Regions from separate parts of the Streptomyces sp. NPDC088730 genome, predicted to be linked through region 4. Evidence: riboswitches for the same ligand, from Rfam matches in the RefSeq annotation. Region 4 holds a riboswitch; each other region holds the start of a gene.

Region 1 (4,947 bases), on a different contig from region 4:
TCCAGGCGTACGAGGCATACGAGCCCGCTCAGGCCGTGCCGACGGCCGTCGAGACCGTCGAGACCTTTGAGGCCTTTGAGACCGCCGAGTTCAGCCTCCCCGAGGCGTCCCCGGAGCCGGACGCCCACCACCCCCCGGCCCGTCAGGTCTCCCGTGGCGGCAGCCGCAGCCGCAGGCGTTCGCCCGCCAAGCGCTCCGCCCTCCTCACCATCGCCGTCCCCTCCGCCTGTGTGATGAGCGTGGCCGGTATCGCCGCCGCCTCCGTGGGCGGCATGGGCGGCGGCGAGGAGAAGACGGACGACACCACGACGATGGCGGCCGCGGACCCCGGCACGGTCAAGCCGGTGGCCGCGAACAACAAGCTGGACACCCAGCTCGCCAACCTCAGCGCCGACGCGGAGAACTTCGCCGGCCGCGCCAGCCGCACCCAGGAGCGCATCGACCTCAAGGAGCGGCAGGCCGCCGAGAGGAAGAAGCGCGAGGAGGAGGCGGCCCGCAAGGAGGCCCTGCGCCCCAAGTACGTCATTCCGGTCAAGGAGCACGGACTCAGCGCGTACTTCGGCCAGGCCGGCGTCAACTGGATGTCCGTGCACACGGGCATCGACTTCCCCGTCCAGTACGGGACCCCGGTGATGGCCGCGACCGACGGCACCGTCCGTACGCAGTACAACACCGCCTACGGCAACATGGCCATCGTCACGATGGCCGACGGCACCGAGACCTGGTACTGCCACCTCAGCAGCACCCGTATCCGCTCGGGCCACGTCAAGGCCGGTGACGTGATCGCGTACTCGGGGAATTCCGGCAACTCGACCGGCCCGCACATGCACTTCGAGGTGCGGCCCGGCGGCGGCGCGGCCGTCGACCCGCTGCCCTGGCTCCGCAGCCACAACGTCGACCCGACCTGATCCGGCCTTCCTCCCGGAGGAAGGCCGGACGGTACGCCCCGCTACAGCTTCTGGACCGGGGCGTACCGCAGCAGCAGCTTCTTCGGCCGCTCGTCCCCGAAGTCGACCGTGGCCTTCGCCTGGTCACCGATGCCCTCGACCGCCGTCACCGTGCCCAGACCGAACTGGTCGTGCGTGACCCGGTCACCGACCACCAGCGTGATCGTCGGCTTGTCCGACGTCCGCCGGGTCGCGAAGCCCGAGGGCCCGGAGCGCGAGCGGGACGCGGACAGCGATGAGGTGATGCCCGACGTCGGTCCCGCCGGAGCCGCCATCGGGCCCTTGCGCTTCCACTCCAGGTGCTGCTCCGGGATCTCCTCCAGGAACCGCGACGGCGGGTTGTACGAGGGCTGGCCCCAGGCGCTGCGCATCGACGCCCGGGTCAGGTAGAGCCGCTCGCGGGCCCGGGTGATGCCGACATAGGCGAGCCGGCGCTCCTCCTCCAGCTCCTTGACCTGGCCCAGCGCCCGCATGTGCGGGAAGACGCCGTCCTCCATGCCGGTCAGGAAGACCACCGGGAATTCGAGGCCCTTCGCCGTGTGCAGGGTCATCAGCGTGACGACTCCGGAGCCGTCGGTGTCCTCGTCGGGGATCTGGTCGGAGTCGGCGACGAGCGCGACCCGCTCCAGGAACTCGGCGAGCGTTCCCGACCCCTCCTCCTCGCTCCGGTCCTGCTCGAATTCGAGCGCCACGGAGGCGAGCTCCTGGAGGTTCTCGATCCGGGTCTCGTCCTGCGGGTCGGTGGAGGCCTGGAGCTCGGCCAGGTAGCCGGTCCGCTCCATGACGGCCTCCAGCACCACGGCCGGGCCCGCGCCCGACTCGACGATCGTGCGCAGCTCCTCCATCAGCGTGTTGAACCGCTTGACGGCGTTGGCGGAACGGGCGGCCATGCCGTACGCCTCGTCGACGCGGCGCAGCGCCTGCGGGAAGGTGATCTTCTCGCGCATCGACAGGGCGTCGATCATCGCCTCCGCCCGGTCCCCGATACCGCGCTTGGGCACGTTCAGGATGCGGCGCAGCGGGACGGTGTCCTCGGGGTTGGACAGGACCCGGAGGTAGGCCAGGACGTCCCGGACCTCCTTGCGCTCGTAGAAGCGCACCCCGCCGACGACCTTGTAGGGCAGGCCGACCCGGATGAAGATCTCCTCGAAGACACGGGACTGCGCGTTCGTCCGGTAGAAGATCGCGACGTCGCCCGCCTTGGCGTCGCCCGCGTCGGTCAGCCGGTCGATCTCGTCCGCGACGAACTGGGCCTCGTCGTGCTCGGTGTCCGCGACGTAGCCGGTGATCCGGGTGCCGGAGCCGGCGTTGGTCCAGAGGTTCTTCGGGCGGCGGCTCTCGTTGCGCTCGATGACGGCGTTGGCGGCGGACAGGATCGTCTGGGTGGAGCGGTAGTTCTGCTCCAGCAGGATCGTGGTCGCGTCCGGGTAGTCCTCCTCGAACTGGAGGATGTTGCGGATCGTCGCACCCCGGAAGGCGTAGATCGACTGGTCGGCGTCACCGACGACGCACAGTTCGCCGGGGGCGTCGGCCGCACCGGCCGGGCCGACCAGCTCCCGTACGAGCGTGTACTGGGCGTGGTTGGTGTCCTGGTACTCGTCGACCAGGACGTGCTGGAAGCGGCGGCGGTAGTGCTCTGCGACGTCGGGGAAGGCCTGGAGCAGGTGCACCGTCGTCATGATGATGTCGTCGAAGTCGAGCGCGTTGGCCTCGCGCAGCCGGGACTGGTACATCGCGTAGGCCTGGGCGAGGGTCTTCTCGAAGCCGTCCGCGGCCTGGCCCGCGAAGGTCTCCTCGTCGATCAGCTCGTTCTTCAGGTTCGACACCTTGGCCGTGAACGACTTCGGCGGGAAGCGCTTCGGGTCGAGGTCGAGATCGCGGCAGACCAGGGCCATCAGCCGCTTGGAGTCCGCCGCGTCGTAGATCGAGAACGAGGAGGTGAAGCCGAGCTTCTTCGACTCGCGGCGCAGGATCCGGACGCACGCGCTGTGGAAGGTCATGACCCACATGGCGTTGGCGCGGGGCCCGACGAGCTGTTCGACGCGCTCCTTCATCTCGCCGGCGGCCTTGTTGGTGAAGGTGATCGCCAGGATCTGGCCGGGGTGCACCCCGCGCTCGGCCAGCAGGTGGGCGATGCGGTGGGTCAGCACCCGGGTCTTGCCCGAACCGGCCCCGGCGACGATGAGCAGCGGGGATCCCGCGTGCACGACGGCGGCCCGCTGCTCGGTGTTCAGCCCGTCGAGCAGCGCGGCGGCGTCGATGACCGGACGGTGGGCCCCGTCGCGGTAGTACGCGTCGCGGGGCGGCGGGGGCCCGTCGAACACGCCCCCGAAGAGGTCCTCCGGCACCGCTTCGGGTGCGGAGTCCTCGGGGGGCGGCGGGGGCCCTTCCTCCGAGTGCTGGAGGCCGGCCAGGAAACTGTCGTCAAAGAGGCTGCTCATCGCTGTCCGAGTCTAGGCGGCCCTACTGACACCACGGGCCCGCATGGCAGAACCCGTACTTCCGGAGCCACACACGGCGATGTCCGGACCACCGTGCGTAGGAAAATGACGCGCCGCGCCCGGCCGGGCGGCACGGGCTCCGCAAGGTCACGGAAATGTATCGGGCATATCGAACATCAACCTTCACAGCGGCACCATGAGTTGGCTAGCGTGCTCGTTCGGACGGCCGTACCCCCAGAGGCGAACCACGCCGAGCGGGCGTCCACGCCGAATCCGGGCCTCCCGTACGGGGTCCGGAACCGGGGACCCACGCGCAGCACCGGGGTGAATCGGTCCGCAACCCCCACCAGGACCGTAGGGCAGCCTTCCGTTCCGCCCGAACCCGACAGCTAACCCGGTAGGCGGTCCACGGAAGGAAATGCCGGTCTTGGCATCGCATCGCAAACCGCGCCCACGGGTGCGCAGCACCACGCCCGCCATCGGATTCACGACGGCCGCACTCGCCTCCGTGACCCTGCTGTCCACGCAGAGCGCGCTGGCGGCCCCGGCCCCGAAGCCCAGCATCGAGGAAGTCCAGAAGAAGGTCGACGACCTCTACCGGCAAGCGGGGACCGCGACCCAGCACTACGACCAGGCGAAAGAGGCGTCCGCCGCGCAGCGCACCAAGGTGGACGGGCTGCTGGACGACATCGCGAAGCGGGCCGACAAGCTGAACGACGCCCGCCGGACGCTCGGGAACTACGCGGCCGCCCAGTACCGCGACGGCGCGCTCGCGCCGACCGCCACCTTCTTCCTGGCCAACGACCCGCAGTCGTTCTTCGACCAGACCCACCTGATGAACCGGATGGCCGCGAACCAGCAGCAGGCCGTCACCGACTTCCGTACGAAGCAGGCAGAGGCGTCGAAGAAGCGGGCCGAGGCGGTGACGAGCCTGGAGACGCTCACCGCTTCGCAGACGAAGCTGCGCACCAGCAAGCAGAACGTGCAGAACAAGCTGGCCGAGGCGCGCACCCTGCTGTCGAAGCTGACCGCGCAGGAGAAGGCGCGGCTGGCCGAGCTGGAGGAGAAGAAGAAGGCCGAGGCCGCGCGCAAGGCCGAGGAGCTGGCGAAGAAGCAGGCGGCCGCGAAGGCGGAGGCCGACCGCAAGGCCGAGGAGGCCGGCAGCGGGAGCGGGAGCGGCACAGGCTCCGGTAAGAGCACGGGTACGGGTACGGGTACAGGCACCGGTTCCGGCTCTGACTCCGGCTCCGGTTCGGACAGCGGGGCGACGACGCGGGCCGGGAAGGTCCTCGCGTTCGCCAGGGCCCAGATCGGCAAGCCGTACGTCTGGGGGGCGACCGGCCCGTCCTCGTACGACTGCTCGGGGCTGACCCAGGCGGCCTGGAAGGCCGCGGGCGTCACCATTCCCCGGACCACCTGGGACCAGGTGAACGTCGGCAGCCGGATCGCCACGGCGGACCTTCAACCCGGTGACCTGGTCTTCTTCTACGACGACATCAGCCACGTCGGGATCTACAAGGGCGACGGCATGATGATCCACGCGCCGAAGCCGGGGGCCG
Region 2 (4,947 bases), on a different contig from region 4:
CCGCGTTGACGGATTCGCTGTCCGGCACTCCGATGATCGCGTAGTTGACTCCCGCGCTCATCACCGCCCCGATCACTCCGCCGATCACGCCACTGATGACGGCACCGCGCAGCGGTGACGCCGGAGTGGCCGCAGACGCGGAAGTGGAGGAAGGGGCGGAAGCGAGCGGTGCGGTCATCGGCGGAGGCCCTCCAGACAGGCTGCGATGAGAGACCGGGAGCAGCTTTCGGGCACGGTGAAACGCGCGCTCCGGGGCTGCTCGCACGGGCAGCCCACCGGTCCGGGGGATGCAGCAGATACCTTGCGGCAGAACACGGGTTCCCCGCAATACCTTCTCGATTTCGCCATGTTGAGGATTCCGGCGGGTCGGTGGGCAACCGGGCCGGGTGCCGGGAGGGCGACGGGTGCCGGGAAGGGCGCCGGGGGTCGAGAGGCCCGGGGTGGTCATGAGTGCGTCGAACATGCCGTAGAGTTGTGTTTACCGACGCGGGGTGGAGCAGCTCGGTAGCTCGCTGGGCTCATAACCCAGAGGTCGCAGGTTCAAATCCTGTCCCCGCTACTGAAGAATCAGACCCGGCACGCATAGCGCGTGCCGGGTCTGATTCGTTTCCGTACGAGCCGCGCCGCGCGTCATCCCATTGGCCGTCGAGCACTCGCCCCGCGACCGTGCTCCGGGAAATCTGGGAGTGGTGCGCGGTACCGTCCGCGGCCCTGAGCGCACCGGGCAGGAGAGCAAAGGTGGGGAAGCGGGAGCAGCGGCGGGGGAGGCGCACCTACGAGGTCCGGAACCGCCGGCTCGTCCGGGTACTGCCCGGGGTGATGCTCGTCGGCGGGTTGCTGTTCGACTTCTTCACCCCGCCCGCCTTCACCGCCGTACCGCTGTTCGCCGCGGCCCCGCTGATCGCCGCGCCGTTCTTCTCGCGGGCCGGCACGATCCGGGTCGGGGCCGGTGCGCTGCTGTGCGTGGCCGCGCTGCGGCTCCACAGCGGAACGCTGATCCGGGTCGTGCCGTTCATCGAGCTGCTCACCGTCCTCACCGTCTCGGTCCTCGCGGTCTTCATCAACGGGGTCGTACGGCGCAGCAACGAGCAGCTGGCCTCCGCCCGGGTCATCGCGGCGACCGCCATGCGCGCGGTGCTGCCGACACCGTCCGACCGGATCGGCGGGCTGTACGTGGCCGCGCGGTACGAGGCGGCGCAGGCGGACGAGTTCGTCGGCGGTGACCTGTTCTCGGTCACGGACACCCCGTACGGGGTACGGCTGGTGGTCGGGGACGTGCGCGGCAAGGGCCTGGACGCGGTGGAGGCGGTGGCGGTGATCATCGGGGCGTTCCGGGAGGCCGCCGAGCAGGAGCGGTCACTGGAGGGGGTGGCCCAGCGGCTGGAGCGTGCGCTGGCGCGGGAATCGAGCAGGCGCGGCGGGCTCGACGCGGTGGAGGGTTTCGTCACCGCCGCGCTGGCGGAGATCCCGCAGGGCTCCAGCAGGGTGCGCGTCGTCAACCGCGGCCATCCCGAACCGCTGCTGCTGCACTCGGACGGGGCGCTGGAGCAGCTGCGGCCCACGCTGCCCGCGCTGCCCCTGGGGATGGACCTGGGTGTGTGGCCGGACCGCTCCGACGAGTGGGAGCTGCCCGCCGGGTCGACGCTGCTCCTTTATACGGACGGCCTCTCCGAGGCCCGTGATGCCGACGGGGTCTTCTACGACCCGGCCGAGCGGCTGCGCGGACGGATCTTCCCGGGGCCCGAGGAGCTGCTGTCGGCGCTGACCGATGACGTACGGCTGCACACCGGTGGGGTGACGACCGACGACATGGCCCTGCTCGCGGTCGTGCGCCCGACCGAGGGGCAGCCGGACCGGCGTACGACCGTGAAGATCGTGGGCCTGGACGGCGGAGCCGGGTGAAGGCGGGTGAAGCCGGTGAAGGCGAGGGGCCGGACGCGGGGGAGTGCGGATGGATGTGGGGGAGAGGCGCGGTCGATGCCACCGTGCGTAACCGTAAGGAATCCCTCCGCATAACATTTGACGCAACGTCAGAAAACGGCTAACGGTTGAGGGTTGTTCAACTCGCCCGATTCCACCCGGTTGTGTCCCGTAAAGTCCAGGCCAAGGATCGGAACGATCAGTGGGAACGGCTTGGAATCGGGCCCGTGTGTCTATTAACGTTCGATAACGCAGCGCGGTTGTCCCAGCCGCCGTCAGTGGCGGCACCGTGCGCGAGCGCCGAATTCCGCAAGGGAACCGGGGAACCACCTACATGGGGTGAATCGGGCATCTCTGTCTCGTTGAGAGGCGGAGGGACCCGTAGGAGACCTTCCTGCTCCGAACCCGTCAGCTAACCCGGTAGGCGAGAAGGAAGGAAAGGAGCGCGCCCCAGTGGCGTCCAACAAGCCTGCCCCCGAAGCCCCCTCCTGGTTCGCACCCGAACACGGAAACGACTTTGGACCCGGGCCCGGTGCCGCTTACGGCGCCAACCACGGAACCGCTTACGGAACCGGTCACGGGGCCGACTACGGAACCGCTTACGGAACCGATCGGGGCAGCGAGTTCGGGAGTGAGTTCGGCACCGGCCTCCGCGCCGAGGAGGCCGAATCCGGCAGGGCGTGGGAGGAATGGAACCCCACGGAGGAGTCCATCCGCCCCGTGCGCGGCAAGCACCGCGTCGCCAAGCAGCGCAACGGCCTCGCCCGCAGCTCCACCGTTCTCGGCGTCGGTGTCATCGCCGCCGTCGGCGCGGGTGGCATGGCCTCCGCCCAGAGCAAGCCGCCCGTGTCTATCTCTCTTCCCGACGCCATCTCCGACAAACTTCCCGAGGCCAAGTCCCTTCCTGGCGTCGGCGCGTTGTTCTCGGGTGAGTCCGAGGCGGAGAAGGCCGAGGTCGTGACCGCCGCCGCCCCGCTGACGACGGCCGGCATCACCACCACAGAGGCCGAGCAGGGCACGACGGACGCCGGCGAGGCGCTCCGCGCCCGCATCCTCCAGCAGGCCGAGCAGCAGCAGGACTCCGCCGACGCCGAGGCCAGGGCGGCCGAGGAGAAGGCCGCGGCGGAGAAGGCGGCCGCAGAGGCGAAGAAGCAGCAGGACGCGGCGGAGGCCAAGGCCGCCGCCGCTAAGAAGAAGGCCGCGGAGGAGGCGAAGAAGAAGGCGGAAGCGGTACGGCTCGCGAAGCTCGCCGCCAGCTACGCCATCCCCACCTCCTCGTACACGATCACCTCGACCTTCGGCGAGGCCGGTTCGATGTGGTCCTCCGGCTACCACACGGGCCTCGACTTCGCGGCGCCGACCGGTACCCCGATCAAGGCCATCCACAGCGGCACCATCAAGTCCGCCGGCTGGTCCGGCGCGTACGGCTACCGCACGGTCCTGGAGCTTGAGGACGGCACGGAGCTGTGGTTCTGCCACCAGTCCTCGATCGGCGTCGGCGTCGGCCAGCAGGTCACCACCGGGGACACCATCGGACGCGTGGGCGCGACCGGCAACGTGACCGGCCCGCACCTCCACCTTGAGGTCCACACCCCGGACGGCACCGGCATCGATCCGATGCCGTGGCTGCGCGCCCGTGGCCTGACGGTCTGAGCCCACCGAAGTCCGTGTCCACGGAACCCCGGCAGTCCTGACGCTCACCCCCCGACGTCAGGGCTGCCGGTCCCGGCTCCTGGCCGGTCCTGATAGTTCTGCTGGTCTTGCCCGTTCTGCTGGTCCTGCTGGTCCTGCCGGTTCTGGCTGGGGCATACGGGTGTAGCTGTAGCGGCCATGGAATAGCGCGTGCCGTGCGGTGGGTTGCTCCATCCATGACTTCTCTTCACAAGCTCGGTTCCTCCGGCCTCCAGGTCTCCACGCTCTCCCTCGGCGGCAACGTCTTCGGCTGGACCGCCGACGAGGCGCAGTCCTTCGCCGTCCTCGACGCGTACACGGCGGGCGGGGGCAACTTCGTGGACACGGCCGACACGTACTCCTCCTGGATCCCCGGCAACGTGGGCGGCGAGTCGGAGACCCTCATCGGTAAGTGGTTCGCCGCTCGGGGCAACCGCTCCGACGTCGTCCTGGCCACCAAGGTCGGCTCCCACCCCGAGTACAAGGGGCTCGCCGCCGCCACCATCAGGGCCGGGGCCGAGGAGTCGCTGCGCCGGCTCGGTACGGACTACATCGACCTCTACTACACGCACCACGACGACGAGACCGTCCCCGTCGAGGAGATCATCACCGCTCTCGACCAGCTGGTGAAGGAGGGCAAGGTCCGCGAGATCGCCGCCTCCAACATCAGCCCGGCGCGGCTCCGCGCCTCGCTGGACTTCTCCGAGCGCGAGGGCCTGGCCCGCTACGTGGCGCTCCAGCCGCACTACAACCTCGTCTCGCGTGACACCTACGAGGGCGAGCTCCAGGACCTGAGCGCCGAGGCCGGACTGGCCGCAGTCCCGTACTCCGCCCTCGCCTCCGGATTCCTGACCGGCAAGTACCGTGCCGGTCAGACCGTGGACAGCGCCCGCGCCGGTGGCGCCGCCCAGCACCTGGAGACGGAGCGCGGCCAGAAGGTCCTCACCGCGCTCGACACGATCGCGCGGGAGCGGGACGCCGAGATCGCCACGGTGGCGCTGGCCTGGCTGGCCTCCCGGCCGACCGTGGTCTCCCCGATCGCCTCCGCCCGAACGGTCGAACAGCTTCCCGCGCTGCTGGCCGTCGACGATCTGCGGCTGACGGACCAGGAGCTGACCGCGCTCACCGAGGCGTCCGCCTAGGACTGCGGCCCGCCGCCGTACTGCTGCTGTCCGTGCGGCTGCTGCCCGTACTGCTGTTGTCCGTACTGCGGCGGGCTGTAGGGCTGCGGGTTGTAGGGCTGTTGCGCGTACGGGTATGCGGGGTACGGCTGTTGACCGTAGGGGGCCGGGCCCGGGTGCGGGGCGGGGCCGCCGTACGGCTGGTACGGGCTGTACCCCGGGTACGCGCCGGGCC
Region 3 (4,947 bases), on a different contig from region 4:
CGAGTGCCCCTGGACCTCGCAGAAGACCCACGAGGGCCTCGCCAAGTACGCCATCGAGGAGGCGTACGAGCTCGTCGAGGCGATCGAGGACGGCACCCGCGAGGAGCTGCGCGAGGAGCTCGGTGACGTACTGCTCCAGGTGGTCTTCCACGCGCGCATCGCGCAGGAGGACGAGCAGGAGCCCTTCTCGGTGGACGACGTCGCCGCCACGCTCATCGAGAAGCTGATCCACCGCCACCCGCACGTCTTCGGCGACGAGACCGCCGAGACCCCGGAGGACGTCCACGCGCACTGGCTGCGGACCAAGGCGGTCGAGAAGCAGCGCGAGTCCGTCACCGACGGGGTACCGCTCGGCCAGCCCGCCCTCGCGCTCGCCGCGAAGCTGGCCGGCCGCGCCCGCACCGCCGCACTCGACGTGCCCCTCCCCGAGGGCGACGGCATCGGCTACCGGCTCCTCGCCCTGGCCGTCCGCGCCCAGGAGGACGGCACCGACCCGGAGGCCGCCCTGCGCGCGGCGGGCCGCGCCTACCGGGACGCCATCAGGGCGGCGGAGGGCAACGGATAGCGGCACCGGGCAGCGGATAACGTCGGGGGGTGAACGACAGCCCCGCCGACACCTGCCCCGCCCACCCGGCCGACGCCGTGCCGCCCGCCCCGGAACTCTTCACCTGGGAGTTCGCCACCGACCCGTACCCCGCGTACGCCTGGCTGCGCGAGCACAGCCCGGTGCACCGCACCACGCTGCCCAGCGGGGTCGACGCCTGGCTCGTCACCCGGTACGCCGACGCCAGGCAGGCCCTCGCCGACACCCGGCTCTCCAAGAACCCCGCACACCACGCCGGACCGGCGCACGCCAAGGGCCGCACGGGCATCCCGGGCGAGCGCAAGGCGGAGCTGATGACGCATCTGCTGAACATCGACCCGCCCGACCACACCCGGCTGAGGCGTCTCGTGTCGAAGGCGTTCACGCCCCGGCGCATCGCGGAGTTCGCGCCGCGCGTGCAGGAGCTGACGGACCGCCTCATCGACTCCTTCGTCGAGAAGGGGCAGGCGGACCTCATCCACGAGTTCGCCTTCCCCCTCCCCATCTACGCGATCTGCGACCTGCTGGGCGTCCCGCCCGAGGACCAGGACGACTTCCGGGACTGGGCGGGCATGATGATCCGCCACGGCGGCGGCCCCAGGGGCGGGGTGGCACGTTCCGTGAAGAAGATGCGCGGATATCTGCTCGAACTCATCCACCGCAAGCGCGAGAACCCCGGGGACGACCTGATCTCGGGCCTGATCCGGGCGAGTGACGACGGCGAGCACCTGACCGAGAACGAGGCCGCCGCGATGGCCTTCATCCTCCTGTTCGCGGGCTTCGAAACGACCGTCAACCTCATCGGCAACGGCGTCCACACCCTGCTGGGCCATCCGGAGCAGCGCGAACGGCTCCAGCGTTCCCTGGCGGCGGGCGAGACGGAGCTGCTGGCCACCGGTGTCGAGGAACTGCTGCGGTTCGACGGTCCGGTGGAGCTGGCGACCTGGCGTTTCGCCACCGAGGCGCTGACGATCGGCGGGCAGCGGATCGCGGAGGGGGACCCCGTGCTCGTGGTGCTCGCCGCCGCGGACCGGGACCCCGAGCGGTTCGACGCTCCCGGCACGCTGGACCTCGCGCGGCGTGACAACCAGCACCTCGGCTACGGGCACGGCATCCACTACTGCCTGGGAGCACCGCTCGCCCGGCTGGAGGGACAGGCCGCGCTCGCCACGTTGCTGAAACGCCTTCCGGACCTGCGACTTGCGGGTGAAGCTGCCGATTTGCGCTGGCGCGGCGGGCTCATCATGCGCGGACTGCGGACGCTTCCGGTGGAGTTCACCCCCGGGTTCACCGGCAAGCAAAGTGACACTCTGTCAACTCTGTGACTTCGGCGTGATCTCCGCTGCATCGACTTGTGACACACGTTCGAGTCCCGCTAGGTTCACCGTTCGACTCACCAGTCACCTCGTCAGTCACACGGAAGGCATTCCCATGGGCTCCGCGAACGGCAGACACCGTCGCCCTCGGCAGGCACCCGCGATCATCGTCGCCGCAGGCGTGACCGGCTCGGCCATCGCCATCCCGCTGCTCGGCGCGGCCGGTGCGCACGCCGCCGACGCCTCGACCTGGGACCGGGTCGCGGAGTGCGAGAGCGGCGGCATGTGGAGTGCCGACCTCGGTAACGGCTTCTACGGCGGCCTGCAGTTCTCGCAGGAGGTCTGGAAGTCCTACGGCGGCGAGGCGTACGCCCCGCGTGCGGACCTCGCCAGCCGCTCGCAGCAGATCGCCGTGGCGGAGAAGGTGCTGGGTGATCAGGGGCCGAAGGCGTGGCCCAGTTGCGCCGTCATCTCCGGCCTCACCCCGGAGGGCTCCCTGCCGGGTGTCGACCCGGGCGTCGATCCGGCCGCCACCCCGTCCGCGGACCCGGCCGGGAGCGCGGACCCGGCCGAGGGTGCGGACCCGGCCGCGACGGCCGATCCGTCGGAGAGCGCGGACCCGGCGGACGGCGCGGCCGGGGACACCGCGAAGACCCCGTCGGACGACGCCGCGTCGGACCCGGCGGGCAAGGGCGGTGGGCCGGATGCCTCGGCCTCCCCGGACGCCACGCCCCCGGCGGCCGGCTCCTCCGGCGCGGGTGACCGGGCCGGCGGCCCGGACGGGTCCTCCCCGGCCGCGGAGGCGGGCGGCAGGCACCGCGGCGCGCCGGCCCCGGAGCGGACCGGTGACGGCCGGGACGCGGGTCGGCACGCCTCGCGCGGGGACGCGGACGGACGCGGCACGGGCGCGCCGGCCGCCGACGGCACGTACACCGTCCGGCCCGGCGACAGCCTCTGGGCGATCGCCGACGCGCAGGAGCTGCCCGGCGGCTGGACCGGGCTGTACGAGGCCAACAAGGCGGCCGTCGGCTCCGACCCCGACCTCATCCTCCCTGGCCAGCACCTCGATCTCGGCGTGAAGACCGGCTGAGACCGCCGGGCGCGGACGGTGGTGGAAGCAGGCGTGGAAGCCGCCGTGAAAACGGTCTGATCAACAGCTGAAGACACCTCGAACCTGGGGTACTTAAGAGGCCTATGTCCCACTTTTGACTAAGTGAGACATGGGTCTCTTCGCGTGAACCGGCGCGTCTTGTCCGGGAGGTCCTCCCGCATCCGCTCCGACCTGCGCAAACAGGTGTTAATCCTATGCAATTAAGGGCTGTTTATCCGGTATGTCCTTCTTTGAATGTAGGGGTTGGGTGTGTTTACGGTCAGAACCGCTCGCACCGCGGGCCCCGTCGACCGTCACGCCGAATCCTGCCGTCGGTCGAAGGGAACAGACGCGTAAAGCGCCGTAGGCAGGAGCGGGGGACCCAGGTAAGTGCCGGGCCCGATCGTCGCAAGACGCATCAGGACCGGCTTGGGGTTAAGTCGTGCGCTAGGACGTGCGACCGGGCAACTCACTTGGCCCGAACCCGACAGCTCACCTCGCAGGCGTCGGTGAGGAGAAGTCTCGATGCTGCTCAACAGCAAGGGCAACAAGCACCGCCGCCCGTCCAAGGCCGTCCGTATCGCCACGCTCGCCGGTGTGACCGGTGCCGCCATCGCCGTGCCCCTGATGGGTGCCACCGGCGCCTCCGCCGCCTCCGTCTCCACGTGGGACGCGGTCGCCCAGTGCGAGTCCGGCGGCAACTGGTCCATCAACACCGGCAACGGCTACTACGGCGGCCTGCAGTTCTCGCAGTCCAGCTGGGCCGCCGCCGGCGGTACGCAGTACGCGCCCCGTGCCGACCTGGCCAGCAAGGCCCAGCAGATCGCGGTCGCCGAGAAGCTCCTCGACATGCAGGGACCGGGCGCCTGGTCCTGCGCCGGTGCCGGCAACCTGAGCAACGACGGTGTCGACCCGGGCGTCGACACCGGCTCCAGCGCCCCCAAGGCGGAGGCCGCTCCCAAGCAGGAGTCCGCTCCGGCGCAGCAGGCCGAGCCGAAGAAGGCCGAGCGCACCGAGGCCCCGGCCACCAACCGCTCGGACCGCTCGACCGCCCCCGAGGCCGAGAAGAAGACCGTGACCACCCCGACCGGCGAGAAGGTCAAGAAGGGTGACGGCGAGTACAAGGTCGTCACCGGCGACTCGCTGAGCAAGATCGCGGCCGAGCACAAGGTCAAGGGCGGCTGGCAGAAGCTGTTCAAGCTCAACAAGGACATCGTCAAGGACGCCGACATGATCTTCCCGGGTCAGCAGCTCCACCTGGTGAAGTAGTCCGGCACTCTCCTCGCCGATCTCCCCGGCCCGGTTCGCGTCTTCCCCCCACGCGTGCCGGGCCGGGGTCCGTCGGTCGCCCGTCCGGCGGCCCGGTGGCCGGTGGATTGCCTGCCGACCGTTCAACTGTTGTCGTTACTGGTCAGTAAATTTCTGGCCTTTCATCCCGCTATCACCGCTCTTGGGTCCTTTTTCGTCCCAGGGGACGGGCGGGCGGCCGACTGATACGGCCGAGCCGGTTAGGCTCTTGTCGCAAGGCCAAAGCGACCCTGCACCACCTGCGTCATATCCCAGAAGGAGATGCCTCGTGCCGTCCATCGACGTCGTCGTAGCCCGGGAAATCCTCGACTCCCGGGGCAACCCCACGGTCGAGGTCGAGGTTGGCCTCGACGACGGCAGCACGGGCCGTGCTGCCGTTCCGTCCGGAGCCTCCACCGGTGCGTTCGAGGCCATTGAGCTTCGCGACGGTGACCCCAACCGCTACCACGGGAAGGGCGTCGAGAAGGCGGTCCTCGCCGTGATCGAGCAGATCGGCCCGGAGCTCGTCGGCTACGACGCGACCGAGCAGCGGCTGATCGACCAGGCCATGTTCGACCTGGACGCCACGGAGAACAAGGGCTCGCTCGGCGCCAACGCCATCCTCGGCGTCTCGCTCGCCGTCGCGCACGCCGCGTCCGAGGCCTCGGACC
Region 4 (4,947 bases):
GGCGGTTCCGGTCGGAAGCAGTACACCGATGTCCATGCCGGCAATGCTCACGGCCAATGCGAGTGGCGACAATTCCCCGCAGGGAATGGCCCGGACCCTTCGGTGCCGTTACAAAAGGACCGTGGACTTCCCCCGTGCGCTTCGTGAACGTCGTACCCGCCGTCGTATCAGCCAGCTCGATCTGGCGCTGCGAGCGGGCACCACCCAGCGCCACCTCAGCTTCATCGAATCCGGCAGGTCCATCCCGGGCCGCAACATCGTCGTGCGCCTGGCCGAGTCGCTGGAACTGCCGCTCCGGGAGCGGAACGAGCTGCTGCTGGCCGCCGGGTACGCGCCCGCCTACCCGGAGAGCTCACTGGACGATCCGGTGCTGGCCCCCGTGCGCACGGCGATCGGCCACATCCTCCGCGGGCATCTGCCGTATCCGGCGCTGGTCGTGGACCGGGCCGGTGACCTGATCGCCGCGAACACCGCATTCGACCTGATCACCGAAGGCGCGGCTGCCGAGCTGGTGGGTCCGGGCACGAATGTCTACCGCCTGGCGCTGCATCCCGACGGACTGGCTCCCCGCATCCTCAACCTCGCGGAGTGGGCGCGCCACATCCTGGTGCGTCTCGGCCATCTGGAGGAGTTGCGGGCCGAGCTCACCGGGTACGTTCCCGAACCGGCGCCGTCCGCTGGGCAACTCGGATTCGCCGTGCCGCTCCGCCTGCGGTCCTCGTACGGTGAGCTTCGCCTGATGACGACGGTGACCACCTTCGCCACCGCTGTCGACGTGACGCTTGCCGAACTGAAGCTGGAGGCGTTCCTGCCGGCCGATCCGGCGACAGCCGAGGCCCTCTCAGCAGCCGCCGGGGGCAACGGAGGTGCGATGGCCAAGCCCAGCAGCTGATCCGGTCCGCCCCGGGGACGGCGCGACGTCCCGGCCCGGCACCGGATCGACGGGAGAGCCCTTAGGCTGCCAACCGTCACCGGCACCGTCCCCGATCCAGGAGCGCGCACGATGTTCGACCCCGCCCAGCGGCACCCGTACCCCGACGCGTTCCGGCCGGACGCAGCGCCTGCCCCGCACGCTCTGCTCGCACCGCTGAGCGGGTTCCTGGGCACCTGGGCCGGGCGGGGCAGTGGTGAGTACCCGACGCTCGCCGAGGAGTTCCGGTACGCGCAGCAGGTGACCTTCAGTCACGACGGGCGCCCCTTCCTCCATTACGAGGCGCGCGCCTGGCTGCTCGACGCGGACGGCGCCCCGCTGCGGCCGTCCGCACGGGAGAGCGGCTGGTGGCGGATGCAGGCGGACGGGCGGGTGGAGGCGCTGATCACTCAGCCCACCGGTGTCGCGGAGATCCTGACGGGCCGTGCGGCCGACGGCGCGGCCGACCTCGCCACCCATCAGGTCGCTCTCGCGCCCACCGCCAAGGAGGTCAGCGCCACCCGCCGCCGCTACACCCTGACGGATGACGGCACGCTCGACTTCGTCCACGACCTCGCGGCGGTCGGCCAGCCGCTCCAGCACCACCTTTCGGCGCGGCTCCGGCGCGAGGGCGGCAGCAGGCCGCACTGATACCGCGCTGATCCGCGCACCGTGACGGGGCGCCGGCTGCCGTCCCGTCCGACGGCGCCCGCGCTTCAGACTCCGGACAGCACCGCCCGCAGCCGGGCCGCGAACGCCCGCGGATGCGTGGTGTTGCCGTTGTGTCCGCCGGGAAAGGGGACGACCTCCCGGCCGGTCAGTTCGGCGAGGCTCCGCGCGCACTGGCCGACGAAAACGGATGGCGCCGTGGTGCTGCCGCTCGCGGGCACGATGCGTACGGGCGTCGCCCGCAGCGCTTCCCGGTCGAGCTCGGCTTCGATGACCGCGGTGAAGTCGCGCTCGATGAAGAAGCCGAAGTTGGCCACACGGCGCGGGGTGAGCGGCATCGGGGTGAGCCCCGGTTCGGTCTCCTGGCGCGTCGGGTCGATGCCGAGGACCCGGGCGATCTCGGGGAAGGCCGCTGCCAGACCGCCGTCACGGTGGACGTCCTGAAGGCGCGCCAGCTCGGCGGCGTGCCGCTCGCGCTGTCCGGCGGGCAGCAGGGACGGCGTGACCGGGTCGTGCGCCACGAGCAGCCCGAGCTGCTCGGGGTGGGCGAGCGCCAGGTGCAGCCCGATGGCGGCGCCCATGCTGCACCCGAGCATCAGGGCGGGTTCATCGGTCAGTTCGGCCAGCAGCCGGTGCACGTCGTCGGCGTGCTGGGCCATGGTGATGCGCTGCCCGGGGTCGTCGAGCGTGCTGCGGGAGAGGCCCCGCCGGTCGTAGGTGACCACGGTGCAGCGGTCCACGAGCAGGTCGACCAGGTCGGTGCTGCGGTCGGCGTCGCCCTCACCGCTCTGGGAGACGAGCAGCAGGGGGCCTGAGCCGCGGACTTCGTAGTGGAGCGTGGCGCCATCGGTGTCGAGGAACATCGGGCTCTCCCGGTCGCAGGGGTGGGCGGCGCCATGAGCACCGGCCGGGTACCACGCAAGGTAGTGCATCTATTTAGATGTATCAATAGAGATGCGCCTAGGTGGTGTCGAGCCTCGGGTGTCGTGGTCACCCGGCCGTCGGCTGCCGAGCTTGAGGGAATGTCCCTATTGGGTAGTTAGTCGCGTATCCCACCAATGATTCACTGACGACCTTTTTCCGTGGTCCAAGGCTCATGGATTTTGAGCAAATCACCCCTTTTCGGGCTCAGTGGTCAGCATCACCTTCCCGGCCCGTGACGCGGCGCAGCCGGCCTCGGTTCCCTTTCGCGCCAAGAAAGTTGACTTCCCCCGCAGGGTCTGGGGCCGGGCATTTCTTTTAATTGATCTTGCGAATCAATTTGGATCAAGAATTCCGGGCTTGTTTCGTCCGGCGTTTTTCGCTTACGGTCACCGTCAATCCGGATGGAACGCCGAATCCTGCCGCCGTCCGGGAACCCGACCCACTCACGTACGGCAGGAGCGGGGGACCCAGGTTTGCCGCCGTTCCGGAATCCGGAGCGGCTAGGGGTTAAGTCGCCATCACGCGCGGCCGGACATCTCCAGTCCGAACCCGACAGCTCACCTCGCAGGCGGCGGAGAGGAAATGCGCCATGCCCATCACGGGTAAGTACCGTCGTTTCAAGTCCACCTCCCTGACCCGCGGTTTCATCGCCGTGAGCACGGGCGGAGTCGTTCTCGCGCTCCCCCTGATCGGGGCCGGATCGGCTTCTGCCGCACCGGCACACCCGGCCGTCGCGGAAAAGTCGGTGTCCTCGACCCCCTTTGCTGCCAAGGGAATTGCGGCCCGCCAGGCGGAGTCCACCGTCTATTCCGTGGTCTCCGGTGATTCGCTTTCCAAGATCGCCCGAGGGCATTCCCTCAGCGGTGGCTGGGAGCGGCTCTACCAGGACAACCGGAGTGCGGTCGGCGGAAACCCCGACCTGATTCACCCGGGCCTCAAGCTGACCATCGGCGCCAAGTCCGTTGCCGTAGCCCCGAAGGCGGCTCCCACCGCCGAATCGAAGGCGAAGCCCGCGGCCGAGGCTGACCCCGCGACCGACGCCGCGCAGTCGTCCGACCGGTCCGAGGGGACCGACCGGGCCGACCGCTCCCAGCGGACGGTCACGCCCGTCGCGGAGAAGACCACCGCCACCGAGACCGCGGCCACCGCTCCCGCGCAGGCCGCCACGGTGTACACCAACGACCTCGACGGCTGGATCAAGGAGTCGCTCGCCGTGATGGCCCAGAACGGCATCCCCGGCAGCTACGACGGCATCTACCGCAACGTGATCCGCGAGTCCTCCGGCAACCCGCAGATCGTGAACAACTGGGACTCGAACGCCGCCGCCGGCACTCCCTCCAAGGGCCTCCTCCAGGTGATCCAGCCCACCTTCGAGGCCTACCACGTGGCCGGTACGTCGACGGACATCCTCGACCCCGTCGCCAACATCACCGCCGCGTGCAACTACGCCGCGGCCACCTACGGCTCCATCGACAACGTCTTCGGCGCCTACTGACATACCCCGGCCCCGCCTTCTGGAGGGGCCGGGCGCAGGGGTGGGAGGGAGCCATGAGGCTCCCTCCCACCCCTTTCGCGTGCCGTACGTGCCGTGCGGCTGACAACAGGCGGTCGAATCGCGCCTTTCGCGTGCCGTACGTGCCGTGCGGCTGACAACAGGCGGTCGAATCGCGTCGTCCCCGGGGTGTCACCGCCACCGCCTCGTGGACGTACGGACGGGGTCACTGCCACCGGCTCGCGGACGTACGGACGGGGGTCACTGCCACCCGGCTCGTGGACGTACGGACGGGGTCACTGCCACCGGCTCGTGGACGTACGGACGGGGTCACCGCCACCCGCCTCGTGGACGTACGCCGACGGATCGCCCGGCGGCCCGGCAGCTTCCTCCGGGTCCGCTCCGGCCGCCTCACAACAGGGTGCGCGATGGCACTATGAACCTTTCATCCCGCGCGCTACCCTCCGCCGCATGATTTCCACGGTGGTCTGGGGAACCGGCAATGTCGGCCGCGCGGCCATCCGCGCCGTCGAGGCCCATCCGGCCCTGCAACTGGCGCACGTGCTTGTTCACGATCCGGGCAAGGTGGGCCGCGACGCGGGCGACCTCGCCGGGACCGGCCGCGATCTGGGCGTCGCGGCGACCGACGACATCGACGCGGTGCTGGCCACCGCTCCCGGCGCGGTGGTGTACGCGGCCTCCGGGGACATCCGCCCCGACGAGGCGCTCGCCGACATCACCAGGGCGGTCCGCACCGGGGTGGTGGTCGTCACCCCCGCCCTGTACGCCCTCTACGACCAGCGGGGCGCCCCGCCGGAGCTGCGCGACCCGGTCCTGGCCGCTGTCGCGGACGGCGGCGGCTCCCTGTTCGTCTCCGGCGTCGACCCCGGCTGGGGCAACGACGTGCTGCCCCTGCTGATCAGCGGACTCGGCAGCACGGTCGACGCGATCC

Evidence for each region. Region 4 has a riboswitch for cyclic di-AMP ahead of ACIP89_RS34425 (transglycosylase SLT domain-containing protein). Riboswitches for the same ligand answer to the same signal wherever they lie in the genome.
Region 1: another riboswitch for cyclic di-AMP. It lies ahead of ACIP89_RS10970 (NlpC/P60 family protein); the one in region 4 lies ahead of ACIP89_RS34425 (transglycosylase SLT domain-containing protein).
Region 2: another riboswitch for cyclic di-AMP. It lies ahead of ACIP89_RS06980 (M23 family metallopeptidase); the one in region 4 lies ahead of ACIP89_RS34425 (transglycosylase SLT domain-containing protein).
Region 3: another riboswitch for cyclic di-AMP. It lies ahead of ACIP89_RS15530 (transglycosylase family protein); the one in region 4 lies ahead of ACIP89_RS34425 (transglycosylase SLT domain-containing protein).

What each region holds. Positions count from the first base shown of each region.
Region 1 covers NZ_JBIVLK010000002.1:906,477-911,423, reverse strand. Annotated here, with positions in the region: gene ACIP89_RS10980 (peptidoglycan DD-metalloendopeptidase family protein) at 1-908, shown strand, start outside; gene pcrA (DNA helicase PcrA) at 950-3,388, opposite strand; cyclic di-AMP (ydaO/yuaA leader) riboswitch at 3,644-3,808, shown strand; gene ACIP89_RS10970 (NlpC/P60 family protein) at 3,807-4,947, shown strand, end outside.
Region 2 covers NZ_JBIVLK010000002.1:22,375-27,321, reverse strand. Annotated here, with positions in the region: gene ACIP89_RS06995 (hypothetical protein) at 1-178, opposite strand, end outside; tRNA gene ACIP89_RS06990 (tRNA-Met) at 486-559, shown strand; gene ACIP89_RS06985 (PP2C family protein-serine/threonine phosphatase) at 739-1,902, shown strand; cyclic di-AMP (ydaO/yuaA leader) riboswitch at 2,209-2,362, shown strand; gene ACIP89_RS06980 (M23 family metallopeptidase) at 2,374-3,573, shown strand; gene ACIP89_RS06975 (aldo/keto reductase) at 3,789-4,733, shown strand; gene ACIP89_RS06970 (PrsW family intramembrane metalloprotease) at 4,730-4,947, opposite strand, start outside.
Region 3 covers NZ_JBIVLK010000004.1:94,563-99,509, reverse strand. Annotated here, with positions in the region: gene ACIP89_RS15545 (nucleoside triphosphate pyrophosphohydrolase) at 1-565, shown strand, start outside; gene ACIP89_RS15540 (cytochrome P450) at 595-1,908, shown strand; gene ACIP89_RS15535 (transglycosylase family protein) at 2,015-2,989, shown strand; cyclic di-AMP (ydaO/yuaA leader) riboswitch at 3,339-3,510, shown strand; gene ACIP89_RS15530 (transglycosylase family protein) at 3,515-4,258, shown strand; gene eno (phosphopyruvate hydratase) at 4,566-4,947, shown strand, end outside.
Region 4 covers NZ_JBIVLK010000020.1:87,441-92,387, reverse strand. Annotated here, with positions in the region: gene ACIP89_RS34445 (LLM class flavin-dependent oxidoreductase) at 1-36, opposite strand, end outside; gene ACIP89_RS34440 (helix-turn-helix domain-containing protein) at 122-892, shown strand; gene ACIP89_RS34435 (FABP family protein) at 1,004-1,561, shown strand; gene ACIP89_RS34430 (alpha/beta fold hydrolase) at 1,627-2,442, opposite strand; cyclic di-AMP (ydaO/yuaA leader) riboswitch at 2,901-3,087, shown strand; gene ACIP89_RS34425 (transglycosylase SLT domain-containing protein) at 3,093-3,998, shown strand; gene ACIP89_RS34420 (dihydrodipicolinate reductase) at 4,467-4,947, shown strand, end outside.